Regions from separate parts of the Proteus sp. CA142267 genome, predicted to be linked through region 1. Evidence: predicted binding sites of a transcription regulator. Region 1 holds the regulator's gene; each other region holds the start of a gene.

Region 1 (7,742 bases):
ATCCCATCATCCACGCTTTTGGATTTAGAAATTGCAATAATCCGCCTTGAAACCAACTTACTGCTTGTGGTGTTTTTGCTGGAATATCTAAACGCTGATAAGATGATGTCGCTGTTTTCCAAGCAAGCCAAAGTAAATACGCACTCCCGACTATCTTCAATCCGATATGCAGTGCAGGATAAATTATCAATAATGCGGCAACACCAAATGCAGAGCTCAATAAAACGCATTGCATACCCAGCATAATGCCGGCCATTAGCTTTAACGAGCCTTTAAAGCCCACATTTGCCCCTGATGAAGTAAGCAGTAAATTGTTTGGTCCTGGTGTTATCGCTGCAATAAACAGGAAAATAGTTAAAGAAAAAATAAGGCTAATTGTCATGAAGTGTGCTCAAAGATGTGACAGGCGTTTTATTTTCACCGAAAATAGCAGTATGTTATTTAGCAAACAAGTGTTAATTCATTTTGATAGACGGAAAATATGTCTCAATACTTTAATCCAATGCGTTGGGCTAAAAATCCACATTTACAAACGCTCTTACCAAGAATTGTACGTAGGACGCCACAACTTACGCCACATTGGCAACGGCTCAATCTTCCAGACAATGATTTTGTTGATTTAGCATGGAGTGAAGATCCGGCAACGGCACTCGATAAACCGCGCTTAGTCATCTTTCATGGCTTAGAAGGTGGGTTTAGTAGCCCTTATGCTCATGGCATGTTAGCCGCCGCAAAAGAGAGAGGCTGGCTAAGCGTTGTGATGCATTTTAGAGGATGCAGTGGTGAACCCAATAGACAAAATCGCATTTATCACTCAGGTGAAACAGAAGATGCTCGCTACTTCTTAAATTGGTTGAAAAAGGAATTTGGCGAGCAACCAACAGCCGCCGTTGGCTATTCCCTTGGTGGAAATATGCTTGCCTATTATCTCGCTGAAAGTGGTGAAAATGCGGTTGTAGATGCAGCTGTTATTGTCTCTGCGCCATTAATGCTAGAACCATGCTCAACAAAAATTGAACATGGCTTTTCCCGTTTTTACCAATGGTATCTGTTAAAAGAGCTCAAAAGTAACGCAACACGAAAACTTATTCGCTATCCAGAATCCTTACCGATTAGCTTATTGACGATAAAATCCATCAAAAAACTACGTCAATTTGACGATCTTATTACGTCTAAAATTCACGGATTTAAAGATGCATTAGATTATTATCGCCAATGCAGTGCGTTGCCTTTATTAAATAAAATAAAGAAAACGACACTTATCATTCATGCTAAAGACGATCCATTTATGTCTGCGGATGTTATTCCTGATGTCAAAACGCTACCCAATAACATTGAGTATCAACTTACAGAATTTGGTGGGCATGTGGGATTTGTTGGTGGAAAGCTCTCTAAACCGGTGATGTGGCTAGAAAACCGCATTCCTGATTGGTTGGCGACCTATTTGGAGAAAGCAAAATGATAATACCTTGGAGCGAGCTTTCAACTGAAACACTAGACAATCTCATTGAAAGTTTCGTTTTACGAGAAGGTACTGATTATGGTATCCAAGAGAAAACGCTTGAACAAAAAGTCGCCGACGTAAAAAAACAACTTAAATCCGGCGAGGCCGTGTTGGTTTGGTCTGAACTTCATGAGAGCGTCAATATTATGCCTGCATCGCAATTTCGCTCTGATTAGTTATTCAAAGTCAGCGATGTATCGCCATCAATAAGGGCCAACCTTATTTAGCAAAAGGATAACCTATGTCAATTAAGCATCCTATCATTGCAGTGACTGGTTCAAGTGGTGCAGGAACTACCACAACAAGCCAAGCTTTTCGTAAAATATTCCAACAACTCAATGCAAATGCTGCATTAATTGATGGAGATAGTTTTCATCGCTATACCCGTCCTGAAATGGATATGGCGATAAGAAAAGCCAGAGAACAAGGTAGACATATCAGTTATTTTGGCCCTGAAGCAAATGATTTTAGCTTACTGAGTAAGACCTTAAGTCAATATAGCGATACAGGACAAGGGCAATCTCGCAAATATCTACACTCTTATGATGAAGCAACCCCTTACAACCAATTACCAGGAACATTTACTCCTTGGGAGCCATTAGCTAGTAATACTGATGTTCTCTTTTATGAAGGATTGCACGGCGGCGTTGTTACCAACGAACATGATGTCGCTCAACATGTTGATTTATTGGTCGGTGTTGTTCCTATCGTCAACCTAGAGTGGATACAAAAGCTTATCCGAGACACGACAGAAAGGGGGCACTCACAAGAGGCGGTAAGAGATTCAGTTGTACGCTCAATGGATGATTATATTAGCTACATTATTCCTCAATTTTCACGCACTCACATTAACTTCCAACGCGTTCCGACCGTTGATACTTCGAACCCTTTTTCTGCCAAAGCAATTCCCACTCTTGATGAAAGCTTTATTGTTATTCGTTTTCGTGGCTTAACTGATATTGATTTTCCCTATTTACTTGCGATGTTACATGGCTCGTTTATGTCAACAATAAACACTATTGTTGTACCGGGCGGGAAATTGGGATTAGCGATGGAATTAATTATGGCACCATTAGTCAAAAAATTATTAAATGGCGAAAAGATAAGTTAACCAAAATAAAATTTGTCTCTATAAAAATAATATCCCTTAATTAATGGGATATTATTTTTCAAATTAAACTTTATTTTAAAATATCAAAATTAGTCAATATCTTTTATTTCAAATGAATGCGTAATATTGGCTGCTTTTCCTAACATTAAAGAAACAGAACAATATTTTTCTGCGGATAATTGAACTGCTCGTTCTACAATTTTATCCGTTAATTCTTTACCTGAAACAATAAAATGTAAATTGATATCAGTAAATAAACGAGGGGCTTCTTCGCGTCGCTCTGATGTTAATTTCACTTCACAATCAGTCACTTGGTGACGACCTTTACGTAAAATGCTTACGACATCAATAGCGCTACATCCACCCGCAGCAATTAATACCATTTCCATTGGGCTTGGGGCTTTATCACCCGAATTCCCATCCATCATAATTTGATGGCCTGATGAAGATTCACCGACAAAAGATAAATCTTCAACCCACTTAACTCGTGCTTCCATTTATTTTCCCCCTAAAGATGACAGAAACTAAAAGAGTACATTCTCATAATTCAACTAGCAATTAGCAAATAGGTTTATTATGCTGACTGCGTAAAACGAGACTTAATGCACTAATTGTGTTAAAAACAATATCTGCTTGATGATAGTGGTTAAGATCAATGCATTATTTTCTCATTTATTATAATCTACTCCATATTAACTTACCGTGTTCTCAGGAAGTTAATAGGTAAAGATAGGATTTTTAAGCACGCTGTCTCAAAAGGGAACCTATCCGTTTTGAAAGGCTGCATTTAACGTACAGAGGATAACGCGAATGGTTCTCGGCAAGCCGCAAACAGACCCGACTCTTGAATGGTTTTTGTCACACTGCCATATTCACAAATATCCATCCAAGAGCACGCTGATCCACCAAGGTGAGAAAGCGGAAACACTTTATTATATTGTTAAAGGTTCCGTGGCTGTTCTTATTAAAGATGAAGAAGGAAAAGAAATGATCCTCTCCTACCTAAATCAGGGGGATTTCATCGGTGAACTTGGATTATTTGAAGAAGATCAAGAACGTAGTGCATGGGTTCGAGCAAAAACAGCCTGTGAAGTAGCAGAAATTTCCTATAAAAAATTCCGCCAATTAATTCAGGTTAACCCTGATATTCTGATGCGCCTTTCTGCTCAAATGGCGAACAGATTACAAACAACATCAGAAAAAGTAGGTAACCTTGCTTTCCTTGATGTAACAGGCCGTATTGCACAAACCTTATTAAACTTAGCAAAACAACCCGATGCAATGACGCATCCTGATGGCATGCAAATTAAAATTACACGTCAGGAAATTGGTCAAATCGTTGGTTGTTCACGCGAAACTGTAGGCCGTATTCTGAAAATGCTGGAAGATCAAAACTTGATCTCCGCACACGGTAAAACTATCGTCGTTTACGGGACTCGCTAAGTTTTCCCGCTCGAAACAAACAATAGCCCATAACAGGGCTATTGATATACTTTTTGTTAAACCCCATCCTCGTTGATGGGGTTTTCAGTTGATACTATCCTTTTACAAATTCTGCAATAGCCGCTTTCAATGCCACCATTCCTTCTTGCAGTTCTTCTTGAGTAATAATTAACGACGGTGTAAAACGCATCACATCAGCCCCTGCGTTTAACATCATTAAGCCATGTTTAGCAGCAAGACCGAGTAACTCTTTGGCTTTACCTTCATATTGTGGCGCTAATTGCGCTCCTATCAACAAACCTTGTCCACGGATTTGCGAAAAGACCTGGTACGTTTGATTGATTGCCGCCAGTTCATCCACAATCCATTGATAGCGCTTTTCTACACCCTCAAGTACCTCTGGTGTATTAATTAAATCAAATGCGACATTACCCACTGCACAAGCTAATGGATTGCCACCATAGGTTGTACCATGCGTTCCAACACCCATTGCGGAAGCTATCTCATATGTTGTTAACATCGCACTGAGTGGAAAACCGCTTCCCAGCGCTTTGGCGGTTGTAATAATGTCTGGTGTCACATCATAGTTCATATAGGCAAACAGTTTACCTGTACGCCCCATACCTGTTTGTACTTCATCAAGAACAAGCAGAGCTTGATGCTTATCACACAACCGACGTAGCCCTCTCATAAACTCAGGTGTTGCCGCTGTTACGCCACCTTCACCTTGAACTGGCTCTAAAACAACGGCACAAGTGTGGTCATCCATAACCGCTTTAACAGCATCTAAATCATTAAACGGTACATGCACGATATCGGCAGGCTTAGGACCAAAACCATCCGCATATTTAGGTTGTCCACCAACCGATACTGTAAACAGCGTTCTGCCATGAAATGCATTGTGAAAGGCAATAATTTTAGTTTTATAAGGGCTATGGCGAGTAATGGCATAATGGCGAGCCAATTTAAATGCGGCTTCATTTGCTTCTGCACCCGAATTGGCAAAAAAGACACGTTCTGCAAATGTGTTATCTATTAATTTTTGTGCTAAACGTAATGCAGGTTCATTCGTAAAAATATTACTGACGTGCCAAAGTTGCTCACTTTGTTCTTTCAAGGCTTGATTTAGAGCTGGATGAGCATGCCCTAGTGCTAAAACCGCAATACCACCAGCAAAATCGATATACGATTTTCCTTGCTGATCCCAAACACGGCTACCCATCCCTTTGACAGGAATAAATTCTGCGGGTGAATAAATTGGCAACATTACTTGATCGTATGTTGCCCTATTGATGCTTTGATTTGTCATTACCCCACCTGATCGTTACCCATATTCAATATGAAAATATAATCACTAAATATGAATAAAAAATCAAATGTGGTTTTGTATAAAAAGACGTTATTTCGCTATTTAAATGCTATCCATTTAATATTTAAGGAAATTATTTAATAGCTCATGTCCTTGTTCACTTAAAATACTTTCCGGGTGAAATTGAACCCCTTCAATTGGCAGTGTACGATGGCGAATTCCCATAATTTCATCAACATTTCCATCATGTTGGCTCCATGCCGTCACTTCAAAAGGTACTGGTAATGTTGTCGCATCAATCACCAAAGAGTGGTAACGCGTCACACTTAAAGGTCGATTAAGTCCCTTAAAAACACCTTGTTGATTATGATGTATTAATGAATTTTTACCATGCATCACTTCTCGTGCTCTGATAACCGATGCACCAAAAGCTTGCCCTATCGCTTGATGTCCAAGACAAACCCCAAGAATAGGAATTTCACCGGCAAACCGCTGTATAACCTCAAGAGAGATACCTGCTTCATCAGGAGTACAAGGTCCTGGCGAGATAACAAGATGTGCTGGCATCATCTTTTCTATCTCTTTAAGTCCGATCTCATCGTTACGCTTAACAACAACCTCAGCACCCAATTCACAGAAATACTGATAGAGGTTGTAAGTAAACGAGTCGTAATTATCAATAAGTAACAGCATATTAGCCTATCCGACTGATTTTCTTATCATTATCTATTTTATTACTATTTTAAAGCGAGTGTAGATTTGCCAAAATAGTTCGTTGTTTAACCGACTTGGGTACAACAAAGCCGATTATCATAGCACAGGTATAAAATATGAATAGTAAGCAAGAAAACCTGCTGATTTATTGCGCAATAACAAGAATGACGGTAATTGATGATGAATAGAGTGATTAATAGCGTAGTGAATACTTATTGCAGGAGATCACACGAAAAAAAGAAGGATAAAAAATATTTTTTTCGCACTAAAAAACCCGGAATGAAAACATTCATTCCGGTTTATATGCATTTTATCTTATTAGAATAAGTAGATATCCTATTCTAATAATGCGTTTATTGTTTTACGACTTCCGCAGATAAAATTGTGACCGTTTTTACTGGCACATTTTGGTAAGGCCCAATATTACGAGTTGGAGTTTGTGAAATTTTATCGACTACATCCATTCCTTTCACAACTTTACCAAATACGGCATAACCAAAATCACGTTGGCCGTGATCTAAAAATGCATTGTCAGCCACATTAATAAAGAACTGGCTGGTTGCACTGTTTTTATCTGACGTGCGCGCCATGGCAATAGAACCTTTTATATTGCGTAATCCATTGTCGGCTTCATTTTTAATTGGCGCTCTGGTTTGTTTTTGCTGTAAATCAGCAGTAAAACCACCGCCTTGAACCATAAAACCAGGAATAACACGATGAAAAGTGGTGCCGTTATAGTACCCATCTTCGACATACTGAATAAAATTTTTCGTTGTAATTGGGGCTTTTTTATTATCCAGTGATATTTCAATATTGCCTTCAGAGGTGACTAATTTAACGAAGGTTTCTCCCGTTGCCATTGCAAAAGTCGCTGTTGTTAAAGTGCAAGCGGTAACGAAGGTGACAAGAAAACGTTTTAACATGCAGGGATCCTTTACTTTAATAGTCTACAACTTACTTAATATGCAGCGATTCTAATTCGCTGAGGTAAATAGTGCCAATCATTTACCTTTATTTACGCTCAATAAGTCTAATTACGTTATAACAGGGTAAATTTTAATTTTTAAGCACTGTTATAAGTCATTAAATTGCGCCAAAATAGAGCAAATAAATATTTTAGATATTCATTTTCATGCAAAATTGAAATGAGTATGCATGAAAAGCCGCATTATTTCAGAGAGGTTTATACCATAATGGCCCAATTTAACTACCAAAAAGCACATTTCATTATCAGTGCGCCTGATATCCGCCATTTACCACTAGATACAGGAATTGAAATTGCCTTTGCGGGTCGCTCTAATGCCGGTAAATCCAGTGCTTTAAATGCGTTAACCCAACAAAATGGATTAGCCAGAACCAGTAAAACGCCAGGCCGTACTCAATTAATCAACCTTTTCCAAATTGAAGAAGGTTTACGCTTAGTCGATTTACCCGGCTACGGCTATGCTCAAGTTCCTGAAGAAATGAAACGTAAATGGCAACGCTCTTTAGGTGAATACCTACAAAAAAGAGAATGCCTAAAAGGTGTCGTTATTTTAATGGATATTCGTCATCCATTAAAAGATCTCGATATGCAAATGATTGACTGGGCTGTAGGCTCAGAGCTTCCTACTCTCGTTTTACTGACTAAAGCAGATAAACTCGCATCAGGTGCGCGTAAA
Region 2 (7,742 bases), on a different contig from region 1:
GTACCATCATACGTTTTAATACAACACCCATTTGACCATCATCGACTTTTTCTAAGATTTCTGCGACAACAGGCTCAAAATCAACAGCAACGAAATGCACTTTATGTGAACGACCAAAACGGTTCCATAAATAATGCGCAACTTGTTTAACGCCAATTTCATGAGCAGAGCCACCTAAGTTAAAGAAACAATAGTGAACTCGGCTACCACGACGCATTAACATATAGCTCGATACACCTGAGTCATAACCACCAGAGATCAGTGATAAAACATCTTCTTGTGTACCAATTGGGAAACCACCAATACCTTCATAACGCGCATTTACCAGAATCAGTTTGTCATCTTCAATTTCCAAATTAATGGTGACATCTGGACGGGTTAATTTCACTTTAGCACTTTCAACGTGTTGGTTAAAACCACCACCAACATAGCGCTCAACTTCATTTGAAGTAAAACTGTGTTTACCACGACGTTTGGCACGAACACAAAATGTTTTGTTTTCAACTAAATGCTTAAATGCTGCAAAAGTTTGCTCAAAAATATTGTGTAGATCAGTATACGGATGCTCTTCTACTTGTAGAAAGTGATGAATACCAGGAATACGTGTTAATGCATCACATACCGCCTCACTTTTGCTTTCATCCTTGCTGACAACAACAATGTTATCCCAATTACGGACAACCGTGATTTCATCACCTAATGTATTAAGTACATTACGAATATTGCTAGTGAGGATCTTGATAAAACGTATACGAACTGATTGGCTTTTGATCGTAATTTCGGGGAATAATTTAATAATAAACTTCATAGTCAATGGTCATAGGTTATTAAGTAGAAACATAAACTACAGTGATGTAAATTGACTGGAGTTTATAAAAGTCACAAAGTATATCACCAATATTTAGGGCTCACCCGCAAAAATCATCGACTGAATAAGAAATTTTCTTCTCAATTGTAGTAAGATGATCGCTATTATTCAGCGCTAACATGCTTTATTATCAAAAATATTATGGCTAAGAAAACAACACCAATTAACGAAGACATCGCACAAGCACCAAGTTTCGAAGCATCTATGCAAGAACTTGAGCAAATCGTAAACCGTTTAGAATCCGGTGAACTCCCTTTAGAAGAAGCGCTTAATGAATTTGAACATGGCGTTCGTCTAGCCCGTGTTGGACAAAAAACATTACAAGACGCAGAACAGCGTGTTCGCATTCTTCTTAAAGAAGATGATAATGCAACTCCTGATGATTTTATCCAAGAGGCAGAATAATTGAGTAACGCAACTTCAAGTACGGATGCGTTCCGTCATAAATTAGATTCCGCCCACCAGCGTGTTGACGATGCATTAAACCAAGCGCTATCCGCTTTACCATTTACTGACATGCCTCTAGGTAAAGCCATGCATTATGGTGCCCTTTTAGGTGGAAAGCGCTTACGTCCTTTCCTTGTTTATGCAGTAGGTGAAATGTTTAAAATCCCTGCTCTTAACCTTGATGCACCAGCCGCCGCAGTAGAATGTATTCACGCTTATTCTCTTATTCATGATGATCTGCCTGCAATGGATGATGATGATTTACGTCGTGGTAAACCAACATGTCATATTGAGTTTGGTGAAGCCAACGCAATTTTAGCAGGCGATGCATTACAAACACTCGCCTTTGAGATCTTAGCGAAAAATCCAATGCCTGATGTTGCAATGAGTGATCGTGTTGCAATGATTGCTGAATTAGCAACAGCCAGCGGGCTCGCTGGTATGTGCGGCGGTCAAGCACTTGATCTTGAAGCCGAAGATAAATCGATTGATCTCGCATCTCTTGAAAAAATCCATTTACACAAGACAGGTGCATTAATTCGTGCAGCTGTTCGCTTAGGCGCATTTAGTGCTGGCTCAAAAGGCCATGATGTATTACCCGCACTAGATAAATATGCCCACTCTATTGGCCTTGCATTTCAGGTACAAGATGACATTTTAGATGTCATTGGCAGCACTGAAGAAACAGGAAAACGTCAAGGCAGCGACCAAGAATCAGGGAAAAGCACATATCCTGCACTTCTTGGGTTAGAGCAAGCTCAAAAGAAAGCACAGGAATTGTATAACGAAGCACTGGATGCCTTAGCGTTTCTTGAGCAATACGAGTACGATACGACCACGCTTAAACAATTAGCGAGTTTTATCGTCGAACGGAAAAACTAATAAAAAATAAAGAGAGCAGCTTACCTGTTCTTTCCCTATTACAAGTGATTAATTAATAGGCATCACATGAGCATTGATATCGAAAAATATCCCACATTGGCGTTGGTTGAAACACCAGAAGATTTGCGCCTATTACCAAAAGAGAGTTTACCTAAACTCTGTGATGAGCTAAGGCTATTTCTTCTTAACAGTGTCAGCCGCTCAAGTGGTCACTTCGCCTCAGGTTTAGGTGCTATTGAGTTAACGGTTGCTCTTCATTACGTCTATAAAACCCCTTTTGATAATCTTATTTGGGATGTTGGTCATCAAGCCTATCCCCATAAGATCTTAACAGGTCGCCGTGACCGCATTGATACTATCCGTCAAAAAAATGGATTACATCCCTTCCCTTGGCGAGAAGAGAGTGAATACGACAAACTTTGTGTCGGTCACTCATCAACCTCTATCAGTGCAGGTTTAGGTATGGCTGTTGCAGCAGAACAAGAAAAGCTGAACAGAAAAACAGTTTGTGTGATTGGTGATGGTGCAATTACTGCGGGTATGGCTTTTGAAGCAATGAACCACGCAGGTGACATTGAGCCAGATATGCTCGTTGTACTTAATGACAACGAGATGTCAATCTCCGAAAACGTTGGTGCATTGAATAATCATCTTGCTCAATTGCTATCAGGCAAACTGTATACTACCTTACGTGAAGGTGGAAAAAAGGTCTTTTCTGGTATTCCACCAATTAAAGAATTACTGAAAAAGACAGAAGAACATATTAAAGGCATGGTTGTTCCCGGCACCATGTTTGAAGAGTTAGGCTTTAATTATATCGGCCCAGTTGATGGTCATGATGTTATTGCGTTAGTGCAAACACTCGCCAATATGCGTGATCTAAAAGGTCCTCAGCTTCTGCATATTATGACTAAGAAAGGTCGTGGGTATGCACCTGCTGAACGTGATCCTATTAGCTGGCACGCTGTACCTAAGTTTGATCCACAAGCAGGTACATTACCTAAAAGCCCTAATGCACGACCTACATTTTCTAAAATTTTTGGTGACTGGTTATGTGAAGAAGCCTCAACCGATCCGAAACTCATGGCAATTACCCCTGCTATGCGTGAAGGCTCTGGTATGGTGCGTTTCTCAAAAGAATACCCATCACAATACTTTGATGTTGCGATCGCAGAACAACACGCTGTTACCTTTGCTGCGGGTTTAGCAATTGGTGGTTATAAGCCTATCGTTGCTATCTACTCAACATTCTTACAACGCGCTTATGACCAAGTGATCCACGATATTGCCATTCAAAAACTGCCTGTTTTATTTGCTATTGATCGTGGTGGTATTGTGGGAGCAGATGGTCAAACTCACCAAGGTGCTTTTGATCTCTCATTCTTACGCTGTATTCCTAATATGATCATTATGGCACCAAGTGATGAAAATGAGTGTCGCCAAATGCTTCACACCGGTTATCACTATCAAGATGGCCCTGTTGCAGTACGTTACCCAAGGGGCTCGAGTGTTGGTGCGCAATTACAACCACTCAGTCCACTGCCTATGGGTAAAGGTATTATTCGTCGCCAAGGTAAAGACATTGCTATTCTAAACTTTGGTACATTACTACCCGAAGCATTAGAAGTAGCTGAAAAACTTGATGCAACTGTGGCTGATATGCGTTTTATCAAACCTCTTGATAAATCCCTTATCCTTTCTCTGGCAGAACAACATGATATGTTGGTAACACTAGAAGAGAATGCCATTATGGGTGGCGCAGGCAGTGGTGTTAATGAGTTATTAATGCAAGAGCGTTGCTTAGTACCTGTCTTAAACTTAGGTATACCTGATCTATTTGTACCACAAGGTGGACAAGAAGAAATCAGAACTGACTTAGGATTAGATGCTGAAGGCATTGAAAAATCAATTAAAGCCTATCAAGCTAACTGATTGAATTTAAATAATTAAAAAACCTCTCCTAATTAACTATAGGGGAGGTTAATGTATTTTCCAGACTGAAGTTTACCTACTTTTATATACTGGTTTACACTTTCAAACCTCATATTTTCCTCTTCCATTATAATTTTGTCTTTCATCACATTTTTATGAAATTCTCTGAAAACAATCATTTCCCTCATTGAATCCATTCAGCGTTAATTTATTCAATCAGTTAGATTTTTCTTTCTTTTTGCTTGCCAACGAAACGTTTCGATCATGCTCACAATATGAATAAATCAAACTTGTTTTCCCACTTTTCTTTTCTACTATGTAAACAGCGAAACGTTTCGCTGAGGAGAAAATATGAAAAAAGGTGTATTACTTAATAGTCCTATTTCGAGTGTAATTTCACGTTTAGGACACACTGACAAAATCACTATTGCAGATGCCGGATTACCTATTCCCTCCTCTGTTGAACGTATTGATCTTGCTCTCACTCAGGGTATTCCGGACTTTATGTCCGTGTTGCAAACAATCACTCATGAGATGCAAGTTGAAGCCGTGATGCTGGCAGAAGAAATTAAAACCATCAATCCCTCTCTTTTTAATGAAATCCTCTCTTATCTCTATTTATTAGAGCAAGAGCAGAAGAAGTCTATTCAAATAATGTATGTTTCACATGAAGCATTCAAAAAACAACTTACTGAAAATAAAGCTGTTATTAGAACCGGTGAATGTACGCCTTATGCCAATATTGTGTTGTTTTCTGGTGTGACTTTTTGAGGACAATATGGAACCTTTACTTGAACTTAAAGATATTGATAAGTCATTCCCCGGTGTAAAAGCACTATCAGGTGCGACGTTACGAATTTACCCTAGTCGAGTGATGGCTTTAGTCGGTGAAAACGGCGCAGGAAAATCAACACTCATGAAAGTACTCACAGGGATCTATAAAAAAGATGCCGGCGAAGTGATTTATCAAGGTGAAAGTTGTGCTTTTAATGGTCCCAAATCTTCTCAAGAAGCAGGGATAGGTATTATCCACCAAGAGCTTAACCTTATTCCTGAATTAACCATCGCAGAGAATATTTTCTTAGGTCGTGAGTTTACCCGTGCTTTTGGCGCTATCGATTGGAAGAAAATGTATGCAGAGGCCGATAAGTTATTAGCTCGATTAAATCTTGCTTACAGCAGTCACCGTTTAGTGTCTGAATTATCGATTGGTGATCAGCAAATGGTAGAAATTGCCAAGGTGCTTAGTTTTGGTTCCAAAGTAATTATTATGGATGAACCAACAGATGCATTAACTGACACTGAAACTGAGTCGCTATTTAGTGTTATTCGTGAACTAAGAGATCAAGGTTGCGGCATTGTTTATATCTCACATCGTTTAAAAGAGATCTTTGAGATTTGCGATGACGTGACTGTACTGCGAGACGGTCAGTTTATTGGTGAAAAACCTGTCGCCTCATTAAAAGAAGACACTCTAATTGAAATGATGGTTGGTCGTAAGTTAGAAGACCAATACCCTCGTATTAATATCCCTCAAGGTAAAACCAAACTCAACGTCATAAACCTCAGTGGCGAAGATGTTCATGATGTCAGTTTCTCATTACATGAAAGCGAAATTCTTGGTATTTCAGGCTTAATGGGTGCTGGTCGTACAGAATTAATGAAAATTATCTACGGCGCATTACCCAAAACCAATGGCACTGTTGAGTTAGATGGTAAGCCCTGCCAAATCAAAAAACCCGCTGAAGGTTTAGAACAAGGCATTGTTTACATCTCTGAAGATAGAAAGCGTGATGGTTTAGTGCTCGGTATGTCAGTAAAAGAAAATATGTCTTTGACTGCGCTACGTTATTTTAGCCGCGGTATGGGTGTGCTTAATCATAAAGAAGAGCAACTCACTGTTGGCGATTTTATTAAATTATTCAATATAAAAACCCCTTCAATGGATCAAACCATTGGTTTCTTATCAGGGGGAAATCAACAAAAAGTGGCTATCGCAAGAGGCCTAATGACTCGCCCTAAAGTACTTATTCTTGATGAACCCACTCGAGGCGTTGATGTGGGCGCTAAAAAAGAAATTTATCAGCTAATTAATAAATTTAAACAAGAAGGATTAAGCATCATCTTAATTTCTTCTGAAATGCCTGAGGTAATGGGAATGAGTGACCGTATTTTGGTTATGCATGAAGGTCGTATTAGTGGTGAGTTCTCCGCTCACAATGTCACACAAGAAATGCTAATGGCTGCGGCTGTTGGTAAACAATATGACGCTAAAGTAGGAGTTTGATATGAGCACAAATTCAATTCCAGCGTCAAAACGTTGGTTCTCAAAAGCTTGGTTATTAGAGCAAAAATCACTGATTGCTCTGCTTATTCTGATTGTCGCCGTTTCCACACTCAGTCCTAATTTTTTTACCTTAAATAATATTTTCAATATTCTCCAACAAACATCGGTTAATGCCATTATGGCCGTTGGAATGACTCTGGTTATTTTGACATCCGGTATCGACTTATCTGTTGGTTCATTGCTTGCACTAACAGGTGCTGTTGCTGCTTCTATGGTAGGTGCTGATGTTAATGCACTTGTTGCTGTTGTTGGAGCATTGGCATTAGGTGCAGCTATTGGTGGTGTAACAGGAATTATTGTTGCTAAAGGTAAAGTTCAAGCCTTTATTGCTACGCTAGTCATGATGTTATTACTGCGCGGCGTTACCCGTGTCTATACCGACGGGAGCCCAATTAACACCGGCTTTAGCGATAATGCCGATCTGTTTAGCTGGTTTGGTATTGGTCGCCCATTTGGTATTCCAACCCCAATCTGGCTCATGATGATCGTCTTTTTGAGCGCATGGTATTTATTACATCATACCCGTTTAGGCCGTTATATTTATGCGCTTGGGGGGAATGAATCAGCAACACGTTTATCGGGTATTAGCGTCGATAAAATCAAAGTCATTGTTTATGCACTGTGTGGTTTATTAGCCGCCCTTGCCAGTATCATTGAAGTTGCTCGCCTTTCATCAGCACAACCAATGGCAGGTAATGGTTATGAGCTAGATGCTATTGCTGCTGTTGTTTTGGGTGGTACCAGTCTTGCTGGTGGTAAAGGTCGTATTATTGGTACATTAATTGGTGCACTTATTCTAGGCTTCTTAAATAATGCACTGAATTTACTAGGAATATCATCAAACTATCAAATGATAGTAAAAGCGGTAGTCATCTTACTTGCTGTTTTGGTAGATAACAAAAAATAACTCTCTATTCTCTTAATCCGAATCCCGACAGGAACTTATATTATGAAACTCAAAAAAATGGCGACACTTCTTTCTGTTGTTGCATTAAGCGCCACAATCAGCGCCAACGCATTTGCAAAAGAGTCGATCGCACTAGTTATATCAACACTTAACAATCCTTTCTTTGTCACCATGAAAGACAGTGCGCAGAAAGAAGCTAATCGATTAGGTTACGATTTAGTTGTGCTTGATTCGATGGACAATCCAGCTAAAGAGCTTGCTAACGTGCAAGATCTGACAGTAAAAGGCACACGCTTAATGCTCATTAACCCGACAGACTCTGATGCTGTAGGTAACGCTGTTATTTTAGCCAATAAAGC
Region 3 (7,742 bases), on a different contig from region 1:
GCAACGCCCGTATCTGGTGGTGCAATGCCAGTTATTTGACCTTCTAACTTTTCAGCCAACAATCCATTAAACGGAGAAGCAATAATATTGGCTAAAGTGCTAAAGAAATAAGTAAACACCAATAAAATAAAAATAACGGATAATGGCCAGATTAAATAACTCAACCACTGTAACCAATCTGGGACTTTTTCCATCATCCAATTGACCATGCCACCTATTTGACCATATAACCACCAAAAGGCGCTTCCGAGAATAATAATATTGGCAAGTAGGGGTAAGATAACAAAACGTTTTAGCCCTTTGCGTGTAATTAAACGCCAACCAAGAGCAAAATAATGAAATCCATTTAAATTTTTATTCGTTTCTGTCAAATTTGTCATACTTCCTATTCTCTCCAATGAGGGCAAGCTAGTATCATATAGGGAGATAATCAGCCTTACTAGTCATGAATTGTCTAAAAAATGCGCATAAGAGATTGATGTGTGTATCTTTGTGACAAGAAAATTAAGTATTGGCTTGCACTTATGAGCATTGGCAAATACTCTTAGTAAAAAGTAATATTTGCCAACGTGGCTATTAAACCTCAAGACAACAGAGATAGAAATGATGCAGCAAAATTTGCGTCTGATATTAATCGTTGTTGGTGCGATTTTAATCATAGCTTTGTTATTACACGGCTTATGGATTGGTCGAAAAGAGCGTTCTAAGCTTTTCCGTAATCGCCCAGTAAAACGTCAGAAACAGAATTATCAGTCAGATGAGAACGATGACGAACCACAATATGCTGAGGCTAGTCATCAGACATCAACTTTATCCTCTACTGAAAAGCGGGAGAGTGAGCCACCGATAAAATCGGAGTCTCTACATGAACCTAAAATTTCAGAGGCAGATAGAGATCCATTAATGTCTGAAACCCAAACTAAAGGGAACTCTCACGATACTTCATTACAGCAAGAGCCTAGTCTTGGTGTTTTTGATGTCATTGAAAAAGAGCCTGTACCGATTGTTAGGGATGAGCCAAAACAAGCACCAGTGGTTAATGTTGCGAGTGAAATAAAATCACACGTTAATACAGTAAGCCCATCTGCGAGTTTTGAGCCGTCAATTTCAGAAACAACGGCTCATGTGACTCCTGTTGAAACTGAGGCATTGCATCATGCTCCGGCTGAAGAGCCGATAGCTGAATCTGCTCCGCAAGCAACAGAAGCAGAGAAAGAGCTGGTTATTGTTCTAAACGTAAGTGCACATCATGGTCAAATGCTAGATGGTGAAGCATTGATGCAAAGTATCATTCAAGCTGGATTCCAGTTTGGCGAAATGAATATTTTCCATCGTCATCTCAATCCAACAGCCAATGGACCTGTTTTGTTTAGTTTAGCGAATATGGTGAAACCGGGAACATTTAATATTGATACGATGGCTGAATTAACGACACCAGGTGTATCGATGTTTATGATGGTGCCATCTTATGGTGATGCTAACCAAAACTTTAAGTTGATGTTGCTTACGGCGCAACGTATTGCATCTGATGTAGGTGGTGTTGTGCTAGATGATGAACGTAAACTCTTAACGCCACAAAAAATCGAGCTTTATAAATCTAGGATCCGCAGGACGCTGGATTTAAACCAATAGCTTTTGTCTGTAAAAAGCCCCCGCTTGCGGGGGTTTTTCTTCTTTGGTGATAATCATGAATAAAAACACTCAACAAAAAATTGATAAACTTCGCGTTACTCTACGTCACCATGAATATCTCTATCATGTCATGGACGCACCTGAAATACCTGATGCTGAATACGATCGCTTAATGAATGAGCTAAAAGCATTAGAAGCTGAACACCCTGAATTAATTACTTCTGATTCGCCAACACAGCGGGTCGGCGCCTTGCCTCTGACAGCATTTGAGCAAGTGAGACATGAAATTCCGATGCTCTCTTTAGATAATGCTTTTGATGAAACAAGCTATCTAGCTTTTGATAAGCGTTTGCGTGATCGTTTAAAAAATAGTGAAGAGATCACTTTCTGCTGTGAATTAAAATTAGATGGATTGGCAGTCAGTTTACTTTATGAAAATGGAGTATTAGTACAAGCTGCAACGCGTGGTGACGGTACAACAGGGGAAAATATCACTGAGAATGTGAGAACAATTAAGGCCATTCCACTGCGTTTATACGGTGAAGATATCCCTGCTCGCATTGAAATTCGTGGCGAAGTTTTTATGAATGAAAAAGGCTTTGAATATTTAAACGAGGAGGCGCGACGTACAGGCGGAAAAGTTTTTGCTAACCCTCGTAATGCCGCAGCTGGCTCATTAAGACAGCTCGATCCTCGTATTACAGCAAAACGGCCATTAACCTTTTTCTGTTATGGCGTTGGTGTACTCGAAGGAGGTGAATTACCAACAAGCCACTATGAGCGCCTACAACAATTTAAAAAATGGGGATTACCCGTTAGCGATGCTGTAAAACTTTGCACAGGTAGTAAAGCAGTCCTTGATTTTTATCACCATGTAGAAGAAATTCGCTCTAATTTAGGTTTTGATATTGATGGTGTTGTTATCAAAGTTGATGATATTGCACTGCAAGAAGAACTGGGTTTTGTATCAAGAGCACCACGTTGGGCTATTGCTTATAAATTCCAAGCTCAAGAGCAAATGACGATTATCAAAGATGTTGAATTCCAAGTAGGGCGTACTGGTGCTATTACACCTGTTGCACGTTTAGAGCCTGTTCAAGTAGCGGGTGTGGTTGTGAGTAATGCAACGTTACACAATGCTGATGAAATTGAACGCTTAGGGATACGCATTGGCGATACCGTAGTTATTCGTCGAGCCGGTGATGTTATTCCCCAGGTTGTCAGTGTGATTGAAGAAAAACGTCCCGATGATGCTCAAGAAATTATCTTTCCGACACATTGCCCTATTTGTGATTCTGATGTTGAGCGCATTGAAGGTGAAGCTGTTGCACGTTGTACTGGTGGTTTAATTTGTGGCGCACAACGTAAAGAAGCACTTAAACATTTTGTTTCACGTCGAGCCATGGATGTGGATGGAATGGGTGATAAAATTATTGATCAACTGGTTGAGAAAGAATATGTCAAAACGCCAGCTGACCTTTTCCGTTTAGATGAAAAAATTCTGTCTGGTTTAGAGCGAATGGGCGAGAAATCAGCTAAAAAATTAATCACAGCTTTAGATAAGGCTAAATCAACGTCATTTGCACGTTTTATTTATGCACTGGGTATTCGAGAAGTCGGTGAAGCAACAGCAAGTGGATTAACAACACATTTCTCAACGCTTGATGCATTACGAAATGCAGATGTTGAAGCACTAAAATCCGTTCCTGATGTGGGCGATGTTGTGGCTAAGCATGTCGTTAATTTCTTCCAAGAAGAACACAATAGAACGGTTATTGATCAATTGATCAATGATGCCGGTATTACATGGCAAGCGCCTGTTATTATGACTCATGAAGAGGGTGATAATCCTTTTGCGGGTAAAACTGTTGTGTTAACTGGATCACTTTCACAATTAACGCGTGATGAAGCAAAAGACAGATTAGCTGCATTAGGTGCAAAAGTGAGCGGAAGTGTTTCTAAAAAAACCGATATGGTGATTGCTGGTGAAGCTGCAGGCTCTAAGTTAGTGAAAGCTAACGAATTAGGGATAACCGTTATCGATGAAGATGAAATGATACGATTACTTGATCAATCGAAATAATCATTCTACTATTTAATAAATGCTACTGGGAAAACCTTCTCAGTAGCATTTTTACTTAAGCTAAATTTACATTTAATGTTTCTTAAGTAACTCACAAAGTGTGATCAACCTATCTTATTTAATAAATAGTGTGTATGTGGTTTCATTAGATTGTGACAATAGTCACATCCTAATGTTACGCGTTACATAAAATGCTCTACAAGATTTATTTTTATTTTTGGAGCATGCATGTCCTCTATCATTCACTTCGTTTTAGCACTCGCTGTTATTGGCGCATTAGCATTCGTTGCGAGTAACAATCGCAAAGGGATCCGTCTGCGTTATATCGTGCAGTTATTAGTTATTGAAATCGCATTAGCATGGTTCTTCCTCAACTCTGATGTTGGTGAAGGCTTTGTTCGTGGCTTCGCTGGATTATTTGATCACTTATTAGGTTATGCCGCACAAGGTACTGAATTCGTATTCGGTGGCATGATGAAAGGTGGTTTAGCATTCTTCTTCCTGAATGTCTTATGTCCAATTATCTTTATTTCTGCATTAATTGGTATTCTTCAACATATCAAAGTATTACCTTTCGTGATCCGCATTATCGGTACTGTGCTTTCTAAAGTGAACGGTATGGGGAAACTGGAATCATTCAACGCAGTGAGCTCACTAGTTCTTGGTCAGTCAGAGAACTTTATTGCTTATAAAGATGTATTAAGCAAAATGTCTCAGCGTCGTATGTACACCATGGCTGCAACAGCAATGTCGACAGTATCAATGTCGATTGTTGGTGCATACATGACAATGTTAGATCCAAAATACGTTGTTGCTGCTCTAGTACTGAATATGTTCAGTACTTTTATCGTCCTTTCTGTGATTAACCCATACTCTGTTGAAAATGAAGAAGAGATCCAAATGGGTAATCTGCATGAAGGTCAAAGCTTCTTTGAAATGTTAGGTGAATACATCTTAGCAGGTTTCAAGGTTGCATTAATCGTTGCTGCAATGCTGATTGGTTTCATTGCATTAATCGCTGCTGTGAATGCGATTTTCAGCATGATTTTTGGTATTAGCTTCCAAGATTGCTTAGGTTACGTTTTCTATCCATTAGCATGGGTAATTGGTGTACCAGAGCAAGATGCATTGCGTGTTGGTAGTGTTATGGCAACTAAATTAGTGTCTAACGAATTCGTTGCAATGGGTAGCTTACAAGGTATCGCTGCGGAAATTTCACCGCGCTCTGTAGGTATCTTATCTGTATTCTTAGTTTCATTTGCTAACTTCTCTTCAATCGGGATTGTTGCAGGTGCGATTAAAGGTCTAAACGAAGTACAAGGTAACGTTGTTTCTCGTTTCGGTCTGAAATTACTGTTCGGTTCTACATTAGTTAGCTTCTTATCAGCAGCTATCGCAGGTCTGTTTGTTTAATCTTTGAAGATAAAACAGATAGCATGTGAATAAAATAACAATGTAAACAGAGTTACTTGTTAATCAAGTAACAGAAAATCAAGCAGTACCTTCGGGTACTGCTTTTTTTATCTTTAATTTACCCTATAATCGGTTTTATTCCTTCAATGACGACGTGGTAGAGAACATGTTAGAGAAACAGCACCTTATCGATATAGCAAACACACAAATGCCATTTGGCAAGTACAAAGGACGTATGCTGGTTGATTTACCTGAAGAGTATCTATTGTGGTTTGCAAAGAAAGGCGAGTTTCCTGAAGGTAAGCTTGGCCAACTCATGGAGATGACCTTAGCAATTAAAATTGAAGGTTTAGAAGGGCTATTAAAACCATTAAAGCGGTGATGTTAATCATTATCCATAGCTGATTTATCAGGTGTTAATGCACTAATGATTTTCTGACTTAATTCAATAAATAATGTTTGCTCTCCGAGCGTTAAGCATTCACTTATTTTCTCAGCATTTTGTTTTCGACCTAATGCTGCTCTTGCCAGAAAAGCGTGACCCTCATCAGTTAAATGAGTAATAAGCTCACGCTTGTCTTTTTCAGAACGATACTGTGCAATAAATCCTAAGGATTTTAATCCCCGCATAAATTTCGATAAATTCTGTCTTGAAATCGCCAATGAATCACTTAATTGAGAAGGGGTTAAGTCACCTCGTAAGCGCAATAATTCTAAAATATCATATTGACCCCAAGTGACTTGTTCTGGGGTATAACGAGTTCGTTGCGCGACTAATGTACATTGTAATAATGACAATGCATTTTCTAATTCACACTTCTCCATAAATACGCTGTCTCATAAATTATGTTAACTAAAGTTAATATTATCAGGTCATTCATTACGAATAAACTTTATATTGATTAACTAAAGTTAATCAAATAAGATAATATATAGTTAACTTTGGTTAACTACTTTATAATTGCCCGATAAAACTTGATGCAGTTGATAAGAGGTGAAGTTGAAATGATGGACTATTTTAAAGATAAAGTGATTTTAGTCACAGGAGCAAGTACAGGTGTGGGTGAAGGTATTGCACAATTGCTATTCCAACGTGGTGCAACGGTTTTCATTACTGGTCGGCATTTAGAGGAAATAACAAAAACAGCACGTTCTATTGATATAACTGGCAAAAAAGTCATCGCTTTACAGGCGGATATGACCTCATTTTCTCAAGTTGAAAAAATGATTGAAACAATTATCGCTCAAGTTGGAGCATTACATGGCTTAGTTAATAATGCAGGGATCACAGGACCTCATAACACATCTATTGTCGATTATGAGATTGAAGATTGGAAATCAGTTATTGATACAGACATTAATGGCGTATTTTATGGTTTGAAATATGGCATACCTGCAATATTAAAAAGTGGGGGAGGGAGTATTGTGAATCTTTCTTCATCTAATGGCATTGTGGGAATTGCGGGTATTTCAGCATATACAGCAGCTAAACACGCCGTATTAGGGATCACGCGTTCAGCTGCACTTGAGTTTGCAGACAAAGGAATAAGGATCAATGCAATTGGGCCTGGTTATGTCGATACACCAAAAATGCAAATGCTACCCGATGAAGTACGTGAATGGATGGCAAATACGCATCCAATGAAACGAATGGCAACCAGAGAAGAAGTTGCTAAAACGGTCGCATTTTTACTTTCAGATGAAAGCAGTTTCTCAACAGGGGCATTTTATGCTATTGACGGGGGTTACACTGCACAATAAAAATAAATAAAGAGGGAGAGGAGAAAACAAAAAATCCCGAAGATTTCTCTTCAGGATCTTAAAATTCTGGTGGAGCTAAACGGGATCGAACCGTTGACCTCTTGCATGCCATGCAAGCGCTCTCCCAACTGAGCTATAACCCCACATATTGGATTGTTCTAATATATTGGTGGAGCTAAGCGGGATCGAACCGCTGACCTCTTGCATGCCATGCAAGCGCTCTCCCAACTGAGCTATAGCCCCAACATACTGGAACGGGCTTGATAATAGGCAACAAGCACAATACTGTCAATCAGTTAATCTCACATTATTTATTGATTGCTGAAAAAGAGTACAAAAAAAAGATACATTCCTTACTTTAGGAATGTATCTTTCTTAATAAGCAAGATTAACGAGTAAATTAAGCTTGGTTTTCTCTTTCAGTAATAAAGTCTAATGCTTTATTAATGCGTGCAACGCTACGAGTTTTACCAATAGCGTGAACGGTAACATCTAAGCCAGGAGATTGACCTGCACCTGTTACAGCAACACGTAATGGCATACCTACTTTACCCATACCCACTTCTAATTCATTAGCGGTATCTTGAATTGCCTGGTGAACATTTTCAGCTGTCCACTCTGTAATTGCTGATAATTTATCGCGAACGACTTCTAATGGTTGACGAGCAACTGGACGTAAATGTTTTTTCGCTGCTGTTTCTTCAAAGGTGTCGAAATCAACATAGAAGTAATGGCAACTTTCAGCCATCTCTTTTAATGTTTTGCAACGTTCGCCTAATAATTTGATCAGCTCAACTAATGATGGACCATTACTGGTATCAATATTTTGTTGTTTGATATGCCAATCCAAATG
Region 4 (7,742 bases), on a different contig from region 1:
AAGCAACGAAATGTATTGATTAATCTTCTAGTAACAGAACAGATTCTAATGCAATTTCAATCATTTCATTAAAGGTAGTTTGACGCTCTTCTGCTGTAGTCTGTGTACCTTTTTTGATGTGGTCAGATACAGTACAGATAGTCAGTGCTTTTGCGCCGTATTCAGCTGCAACACCGTAGATACCTGCTGCTTCCATTTCAACACCTAGGATGCCGTATTTTTCCATTACATCAAACATTTCTGGATCTGGAGAGTAGAACAGATCAGCAGAGAAGATATTACCAACGCGAACTTTAATATCTTTCGCTTTTGCTGCATCAACAGCATTTTGAACTAATTGGTAATCCGCGATAGCAGCGAAGTCTTGGTCTTTGAAACGCAGACGGTTAACTTTAGAGTCAGTACATGCGCCCATACCGATAACAACATCACGTAGTTCAACATCAGGTAATACTGCACCACATGAACCAACACGGATGATAACTTTCACTCCGAAATCTGTAATTAATTCTTTTGCGTAAATTGAGCAGGAAGGAATACCCATACCGTGACCCATTACAGAAACTTTACGGCCTTTATACGTACCTGTAAAACCTAACATACCACGAACATTGTTTACCTGACGCACGTCTTGTAAAAAAGTTTCAGCGATGTATTTAGCACGAAGCGGGTCGCCCGGCATTAAAACGACATCAGCAAAATCGCCCATTTCTGCGTTAATATGAGGGGTAGCCATAATTCTTCCTTTTAATTGATCTTTTTACTATTTAAATATAATTCGGTAGGCATATTGCTATACCTACCGAAGTAAAATTAAAACATTGCTTTACCGTAATCGACTGGAGATAAACCGAAGTATTTAACAACAGTTTGGCCGATATCAGCGAAGGTTTCACGATGACCTAATGAACCTGGTTTAACTTTTGGACCATAAACAAGAACAGGGATATGCTCACGAGTATGATCAGAACCTGGCCAAGTTGGGTCACAACCGTGGTCTGCTGTTAAGATAAGAATGTCATCTTCTTTTACCAGTTCCATTAATTCTGGTAAGCGACGGTCGAATAACTCAAGTGCTTCACCGTAACCTACAGCATCACGACGGTGGCCGTAAGAGGAGTCAAAGTCAACAAAGTTGGTGAATACAATTGTGTTGTCACCCGCGAGTTTCATTTCTTCAAGTGTCGCATCAAACAGGGCATTAATACCCGTTGCTTTCACTTTTTTAGTGATACCTACGTTTGCGTAGATGTCAGCAATTTTACCGATAGAAACAACGTGGCCTTGTTTTTCATCAACCAGTTTTTTCAACATAGTTGGTGCTGGTGGCTCAACCGCTAAATCATGACGGTTACCTGTACGAGCAAAGTTACCCGGTTTATCGCCGATAAATGGACGCGCAATAACACGGCCAATGTTGTAATCGCCTTTGTTTAGTTCATCACGAGCAAATTCACACAGCTCATATAATTCATCTAAACCGTAAGTTTCTTCATGACATGCAATTTGGAATACAGAGTCAGCAGAGGTATAGAAAATCGGCTTACCAGTTTTCATATGCTCTTCACCCAGTTCATCCAAAATGACTGTACCAGATGCGTGGCAGTTACCTAAATAACCCGGTAATTTTGCACGTTTAACGATGTTTTCTAACAGTTCTTGTGGGAATGAATTTTTCAGTTCTTTGAAGTATCCCCAATCAAACAGAACAGGAACACCTGCAATTTCCCAGTGGCCTGACGGAGTATCTTTACCAGAAGAGATTTCACTCGCGTAGCCATAAGCTCCGATAATATCTGCGTCTTTATCTAAACCAATAGGGAATTTACCTGTTGATTCTTCCGCAGCTTTACCTAAACCTAAACGGCAAAGATTAGGTAAATGAAGAGGGCCTTTACGACCTTCTCTATCTGCTTTACCGTCAGCAAACGCTTGTGCGATATGCCCTAAAGTGTCTGAACCTTGGTCACCGAATTTCTCCGCATCACCGGCAGCACCGATACCGAAGGAATCTAATACCATGATATGTACACGTTTCATAATTCTCTCTCCTGTGTCATTCTCCGTAGACCACGGATATGTCACTTATAAATCGTAATTGAGTTCTTATTCGCTGATTTGGCGGTACACCATTGGTGAAGCTTCGCGTTTGCTGTCACCAATTACCATCGCTTTACGGACTTCAGCCGCAGCTTCTTGCCATGATTTTTCACTGTTAGCATGGATCATCGCTAAAGGTGTATCTGTATTGATTTCAGCACCAAGCGCTACGATGTCGCTTAAGCCAACACTATAATCAATAGCATCAGTTGCTTTACGACGACCACCACCTAATGTCACAACTGACATACCTAATGCACGCGTATCCATTTCAGTGATAAATCCTGCTTTCTCAGCGAATACAGGTTTACTTAATACCGCAGTTGGCAGGTATTTATTGTAGTTTTCAACAAAATCAGATGGGCCTTTCTGTGCTGCAACCATACGACCAAAGACTTCTGCCGCTTTACCGTTATCCAACACATCTTGTAGTTTTTGACGAGCTTGTTGACGATCATCCGCTAAACGGCCTGATACTAACATTTCAACACACAGCGCCATAGTGACTTCAAATAGACGTGGATTACGATATTCGCCTGTTAAGAATTGAACTGCTTCACGAACTTCAACCGCATTACCTGCACTAGAAGCTAATACTTCATTCATATCAGTTAACAGTGCCGTGGTTTGACAGCCTGCGCCATTTGCTACTTGAACAATTGACTCAGCCAGCTCTTCAGATTTCTGATAAGTCGGCATAAAGGCACCTGAGCCCACTTTAACGTCCATCACTAATGCATCTAAGCCTTCAGCTAATTTTTTACCTAAAATAGATGCAGTGATAAGCGGGATTGAATCAACTGTAGCAGTAATATCACGGGTAGCGTAAAAGCGTTTGTCAGCAGGTGCTAATGAATTAGTCTGTCCGATAATAGCAACGCCGACATTGCGAATAATGTCGCGGAATTTCTCATCATCAGGGAAAATATCAAAGCTCGGAATTGCTTCAAGCTTATCTAATGTTCCACCTGTATGGCCTAATCCACGACCAGAGATCATAGGAACATAACCACCACAAGCCGCAACCATTGGCCCTAACATCAGTGAAGTTACATCGCCTACACCACCCGTTGAGTGTTTATCAACGATGGGGCCGTTTAAATTTAGGCTTTTCCAGTTCAGTACTGTACCGGAATCACGCATAGCTAATGTCAAAGCAACACGCTCTGGCATTGTCATATCGTGGAAATAAATAGTCATTGCTAATGCAGCAATTTGACCTTCAGAAACAGTATTATCTCTGACGCCATTAATGAAAAAACGAATTTCTTCCTCAGTTAAAGGATGACCATCACGCTTTTTACGAATAATCTCTTGGGCAAGAAACACTGCAACCTCCTGGTTTTATAGCATTGGTAACGCCCACAATAATGAATAGTGGGCGTAATTCACGAATGGATTAGTAACCACTAGACGATTTTTGTTCGCCATGACCTAAAGTGGCTAATAAATTACCTAACAGGCTTGACGCGCCAAAGCGGAAGTGACGGGCATCAACCCAGTTGTCACCCATAATGCGGTTAGCTAATGCAAGGTATTGAGCAGCTTCTTCAGCGGTACGTACACCACCCGCGGGTTTGAAACCAACTTCTTTGCCAACACCCATATCGTGGATCACTTGGATCATTAACTCAGCGCTTTCCAGTGTTGCATTTACAGGTACTTTACCTGTGGAAGTTTTAATAAAGTCAGCACCTGCTTTGATTGAAATTTCAGATGCTTTACGGATAAGTGCAGGATCTTTCAGCTCACCCGTTTCAATAATTACTTTCAGTAAAGAACCTGCTTCTGCACAAGCTTCTTTACATGCTTTAACGATATCAAAACCGATTTGCTCGTTACCTGCCATAAATGCACGGTAAGGGAAAACTACATCAACCTCATCTGCGCCATAAGCTAATGCCGCGTTGGTTTCTGCTAATGCGATATCTAAATCATCATTACCATGAGGGAAGTTAGTTACGGTTGCGATACGGACGTCTGGAGTACCTTGTTCACGTAACACTTTACGTGCTAATGGAATAAAACGTGGGTAGATACAAATAGCGGCTGTATTGCCTTCTGGGCTTTTAGCCTGATGACATAATGCAGTCACTTTTGCATCAGTGTCATCATCATTTAATGTAGTTAAATCCATCAAAGACAGCGCAAGGCGCGCTGCAGCGGTTAAATCTGTCATAAAACTCTCCAACGATGTTTCTCAAGCCCTTTTTGGGCGTACGCTTAAGGTTAGCGATTAAATTTGTTGGCGAGCGGACTTGGTTCCTTGAAGATGTTGTTGTAACTTGCACTACAACGACAGCTGAGCTCCCTCTCACCGCGCTATGCTCACTTCGGCGACCCGTCATTGAGCCTTCGCCATTCCATGAAGTTTCAGCACATCTTATTTGAACACGCTAAGGAACAATTAGATGTGCTTTACGTCACACTAATTAAATGCAACTTGCAAACAATAACATAAAAATGTGATAGGTATCACAATTAGGTCATTTTCTGGTTTAATGTTACTCGAATAGCGCCTTTAAGTCGTCTTTATAACGCAAAAAAAGCGTGAGCAATATCAAATGATATTGCTATTGACCCGACTCAATACAAATTGCGAAATGTCTCACACAATAAAAGTAGTTAACATTACAACAGAAAACAAACATAAAAGAGCAGATAGGCAAAACCCATCTGCTCTTCACAATAAAAATCAATTAAGCAGCAACAACTGCCATTGCCGTTAATGCAAAGAAGAATCCTGCAATCGTTGCACTCATTAAGTTAGAGAGTGTACCAGCTAACACGGCTTTCATTCCTAAACGAGCCACATCTTTACGACGGTTTGGCGCCATTCCACCTAAACCACCTAGCAGCACAGCAACAGAAGAGAGGTTAGCAAAACCACATAATGCAAAGGAGATAATAACCTTCGTTTGAGCAGATAACACCACTAATCCAGAACCTGCAACTAATGCATCTTCTTTTAGGTATTTACTAAATTCAGAGTAAGCATAGAACTCATTGATAACAATTTTTTGTCCAATAAATGAGCCTGCAATGGTTGCTTCACTCCAAGGTACACCAATCAGGAAGGCAATAGGTGCAAACACCCAGCCTAGCACTAGTTCTAATGAGAAATTCTCATAACCAAACCAGCCACCAATGCCACCGAGAATACCATTAACTAATGCAATTAATGCAACGAAGGCAAGTAACATAGCACCGACGTTAAGAGCAAGCTGTAAACCTGAAGAGGCACCCGCAGCAGCAGCATCGATAATATTGGCAGGTTTTTCGTCATCCGCCATTTTATCAAATGCATCTTTTTGATCATCTGGTGTTTCTGTTTCAGGGATCAGCAATTTAGCAAAGAGTAAACCACCAGGAGCCGCCATAAAGGATGCTGTGATCAGATACTCCAACGGTACGCCCATACTCGCGTATCCAGCAAGTACTGAACCCGCAACAGAGGCTAAACCACCACACATAACCGCAAAGAGCTCTGAAGTTGTCATTCTTGCGATATAAGGGCGAACAACAAGCGGAGCTTCGGTTTGTCCAACGAAAATATTTGCAGTTGCAGACATAGATTCTGTTCGTGATGTACCAAGTACTTTTTGTAAGCCACCACCGAGAATTTTAATAACTATTTGCATAATGCCGAGGTAATACAGCACTGCAATGAGTGAAGAGAAAAACACGATAACAGGCAGTACGCGTAGGGCGAATACGAAACCGCCACCACCAAACAACTCGAACATTTTATCGGATACTAAGCCTGCGAATAGAAAGCTCATCCCATTATTGCCGTAATCAATAACATTCTTTACACCATCAGAAATCGCAAGAAGCACCTCGCGACCACCGTCGGAATAAAGAACAAAGGCACCTAAGCCAATCTGAATAAGGAATGCGCCACCAACTGTACGTAGTCTAATTGCACGTCGATTGCTGGAAAACAGAATAGCTATCAATATTAATGTTGCCATTCCGACCAAGCTCATAATGAGTTGCATTGAAGGATCCCTGTTCACATAAAAATTTAATGGATTATCAATAATGCCCTTGCCAGAGCTTATTGACTCTTTTTGCCAGATAATTATACCTAGTCTAAGAAAAGAACCCTCAATATCCATCACAAATAGAGTCTGAAAAAAGTAACACAAAAGTCACAAATGAGAGGTTGATCACACAAATAAGAAAGAAAACGCATTTGTTGAACAGGCTAATTAGAAAAAATACTCTTGGGATTAACAAACCGTATTTTCAATCTTAAATCGAGGGAATAAACAAACGCCCTATTCATATTAATAAGATTAAAATAAGGGGAGTTTTTAACCTTTAGATAAACCGCATTTTCATTCAAGCACTAGGTAATATTGTTGAGCCCAAATAATTGTAGGCTATTGAGATAGAGTTGCTCTGCGATCACCTCCGGTGATCCTTGACGCAGCTCACAGAGTTGGGAAAAAACGTTCTGAATACGTTCTGGGCGATTAGGTTCACCTTGAAAACCACTTACAGGCATATCAGGAGCATCTGTTTCTAATAACAGATATTCTAGCGGTAACGAGGCAATTGCACGGCGAGTTTTTTGTGCTCGCTCATAAGTAATGGTTCCACCAACACCAATAAAATAGCCTAGCTGAATAAACTTTTCTGCCTGTTGCAGACTTCCGGCAAAACCATGAATCACCCCTTTGCGAGGCACATCATAACGGCGTAAAAGTGCACTTAGCTTATCGTGGGTTTTACGCGAATGCAGGATCACGGGCAAATCAAATTTAATTGCTAACTTAAGCTGTGCAATTAAAAACGCCTCTTGCTTCTCTGGCTGAGGGTTTTCCATATAATCATCAAGCCCAATTTCTCCAATGGCAACACAACGAGAAACTGTTTTTAATTTCTGTTCTAACGCCAATAAGTGCTGTTCAGCATGCTCTTCAATATATAAAGGGTGTAATCCTAAAGCACAATATAGTTGATGGTGATGATTAGCGAGCTCAGCAACAACATCAAAATTCCAACGGGCAACGGCAGGAATAATTATTTTTTCAACACGAGCTTGATGCGCTAACGATAAGCTGTTGGCAATATCATCATAAAAAACTGGGAAATCAAAATGGCAGTGAGTATCAATAAATTTATTCATTCTGAATCTGCCTCGCGTCAGGATGTACGCTGCGAGTTCCTTGTTGAATAATAGAAGTATTCTCTGCTTTATCAGCCTTCGCTTCTTGTTCAAACAAACTAAAGACTTTTTTATCATGCTGCTTGAATTTTTTCTTAGAAAAGTGCTGACCAATTGTTGCCAGAAAATAGCGCCCACAACGTCTGCCCACATGATAATCATGATTTAGTGCACTTAAACGACTTCCTAACGCGCTAGATTGCAATGTCGTTGGTGGATATATTTCAATAACCACAACATCTTCTGGGGGAGATTGGATAAATTTAATTGTCTCGGTATAGGTTTCGATATGCACTTGTGCCATCTCCATAAAGCGCTGTAAACGGCTATTTTCAAACCATTTTCCCATGCGCTCAACCCATTCTGTTGTGTATTGATATTCAGAAGGAACAGTACGAACGACGACGATAGTACGGCCGCCACGTCGATAAGCTTCTCTCACAGGAATAGCATCGCTAATCCCACC

Evidence for each region. The regulator CRP, encoded in region 1, controls carbon source genes, mostly activating them, when cyclic AMP is high. The targets are predictions, from matches to a motif close to ATGTGANNNNNNTCACAT.
Region 2: rbsD (D-ribose pyranase) is a predicted target of CRP. The motif match lies at 4,386-4,403, and genes of this name have one in related genera.
Region 3: C0T34_RS03820 (NupC/NupG family nucleoside CNT transporter) is a predicted target of CRP. The motif match lies at 3,866-3,883, and genes of this name have one in related genera.
Region 4: deoC (deoxyribose-phosphate aldolase) is a predicted target of CRP. The motif match lies at 4,512-4,529, and genes of this name have one in related genera.

What each region holds. Positions count from the first base shown of each region.
Region 1 covers NZ_QPMG01000009.1:157,720-165,461, reverse strand. The annotation lists gene C0T34_RS14740 (LysE family translocator) at 1-382, opposite strand, end outside; gene C0T34_RS14735 (hydrolase) at 482-1,462, shown strand; gene C0T34_RS14730 (YheU family protein) at 1,459-1,680, shown strand; gene C0T34_RS14725 (phosphoribulokinase) at 1,746-2,615, shown strand; gene C0T34_RS14720 (OsmC family protein) at 2,705-3,112, opposite strand; gene crp (cAMP-activated global transcriptional regulator CRP) at 3,426-4,058, shown strand; gene C0T34_RS14710 (aspartate aminotransferase family protein) at 4,153-5,367, opposite strand; gene C0T34_RS14705 (aminodeoxychorismate synthase component II) at 5,485-6,060, opposite strand; gene ppiA (peptidylprolyl isomerase A) at 6,435-7,004, opposite strand; gene yihA (ribosome biogenesis GTP-binding protein YihA/YsxC) at 7,275-7,742, shown strand, end outside.
Region 2 covers NZ_QPMG01000008.1:14,318-22,059, reverse strand. The annotation lists gene thiI (tRNA uracil 4-sulfurtransferase ThiI) at 1-808, opposite strand, end outside; gene xseB (exodeoxyribonuclease VII small subunit) at 1,010-1,273, shown strand; gene ispA ((2E,6E)-farnesyl diphosphate synthase) at 1,274-2,197, shown strand; gene dxs (1-deoxy-D-xylulose-5-phosphate synthase) at 2,264-4,129, shown strand; gene rbsD (D-ribose pyranase) at 4,481-4,900, shown strand; gene rbsA (ribose ABC transporter ATP-binding protein RbsA) at 4,908-6,416, shown strand; gene rbsC (ribose ABC transporter permease) at 6,418-7,383, shown strand; gene rbsB (ribose ABC transporter substrate-binding protein RbsB) at 7,426-7,742, shown strand, end outside.
Region 3 covers NZ_QPMG01000001.1:807,973-815,714, reverse strand. The annotation lists gene cysZ (sulfate transporter CysZ) at 1-380, opposite strand, end outside; gene zipA (cell division protein ZipA) at 604-1,632, shown strand; gene ligA (NAD-dependent DNA ligase LigA) at 1,688-3,715, shown strand; gene C0T34_RS03820 (NupC/NupG family nucleoside CNT transporter) at 3,944-5,128, shown strand; gene C0T34_RS03815 (DUF3820 family protein) at 5,295-5,510, shown strand; gene C0T34_RS03810 (MarR family transcriptional regulator) at 5,513-5,953, opposite strand; gene C0T34_RS03805 (SDR family NAD(P)-dependent oxidoreductase) at 6,137-6,889, shown strand; tRNA gene C0T34_RS03800 (tRNA-Ala) at 6,957-7,032, opposite strand; tRNA gene C0T34_RS03795 (tRNA-Ala) at 7,057-7,132, opposite strand; gene gltX (glutamate--tRNA ligase) at 7,290-7,742, opposite strand, start outside.
Region 4 covers NZ_QPMG01000005.1:206,826-214,567, forward strand. The annotation lists gene deoD (purine-nucleoside phosphorylase) at 20-736, opposite strand; gene deoB (phosphopentomutase) at 814-2,040, opposite strand; gene deoA (thymidine phosphorylase) at 2,107-3,429, opposite strand; gene deoC (deoxyribose-phosphate aldolase) at 3,500-4,279, opposite strand; gene C0T34_RS10985 (NupC/NupG family nucleoside CNT transporter) at 4,800-6,101, opposite strand; gene C0T34_RS10990 (TatD family hydrolase) at 6,455-7,237, opposite strand; gene C0T34_RS10995 (DUF6363 domain-containing protein) at 7,230-7,742, opposite strand, start outside.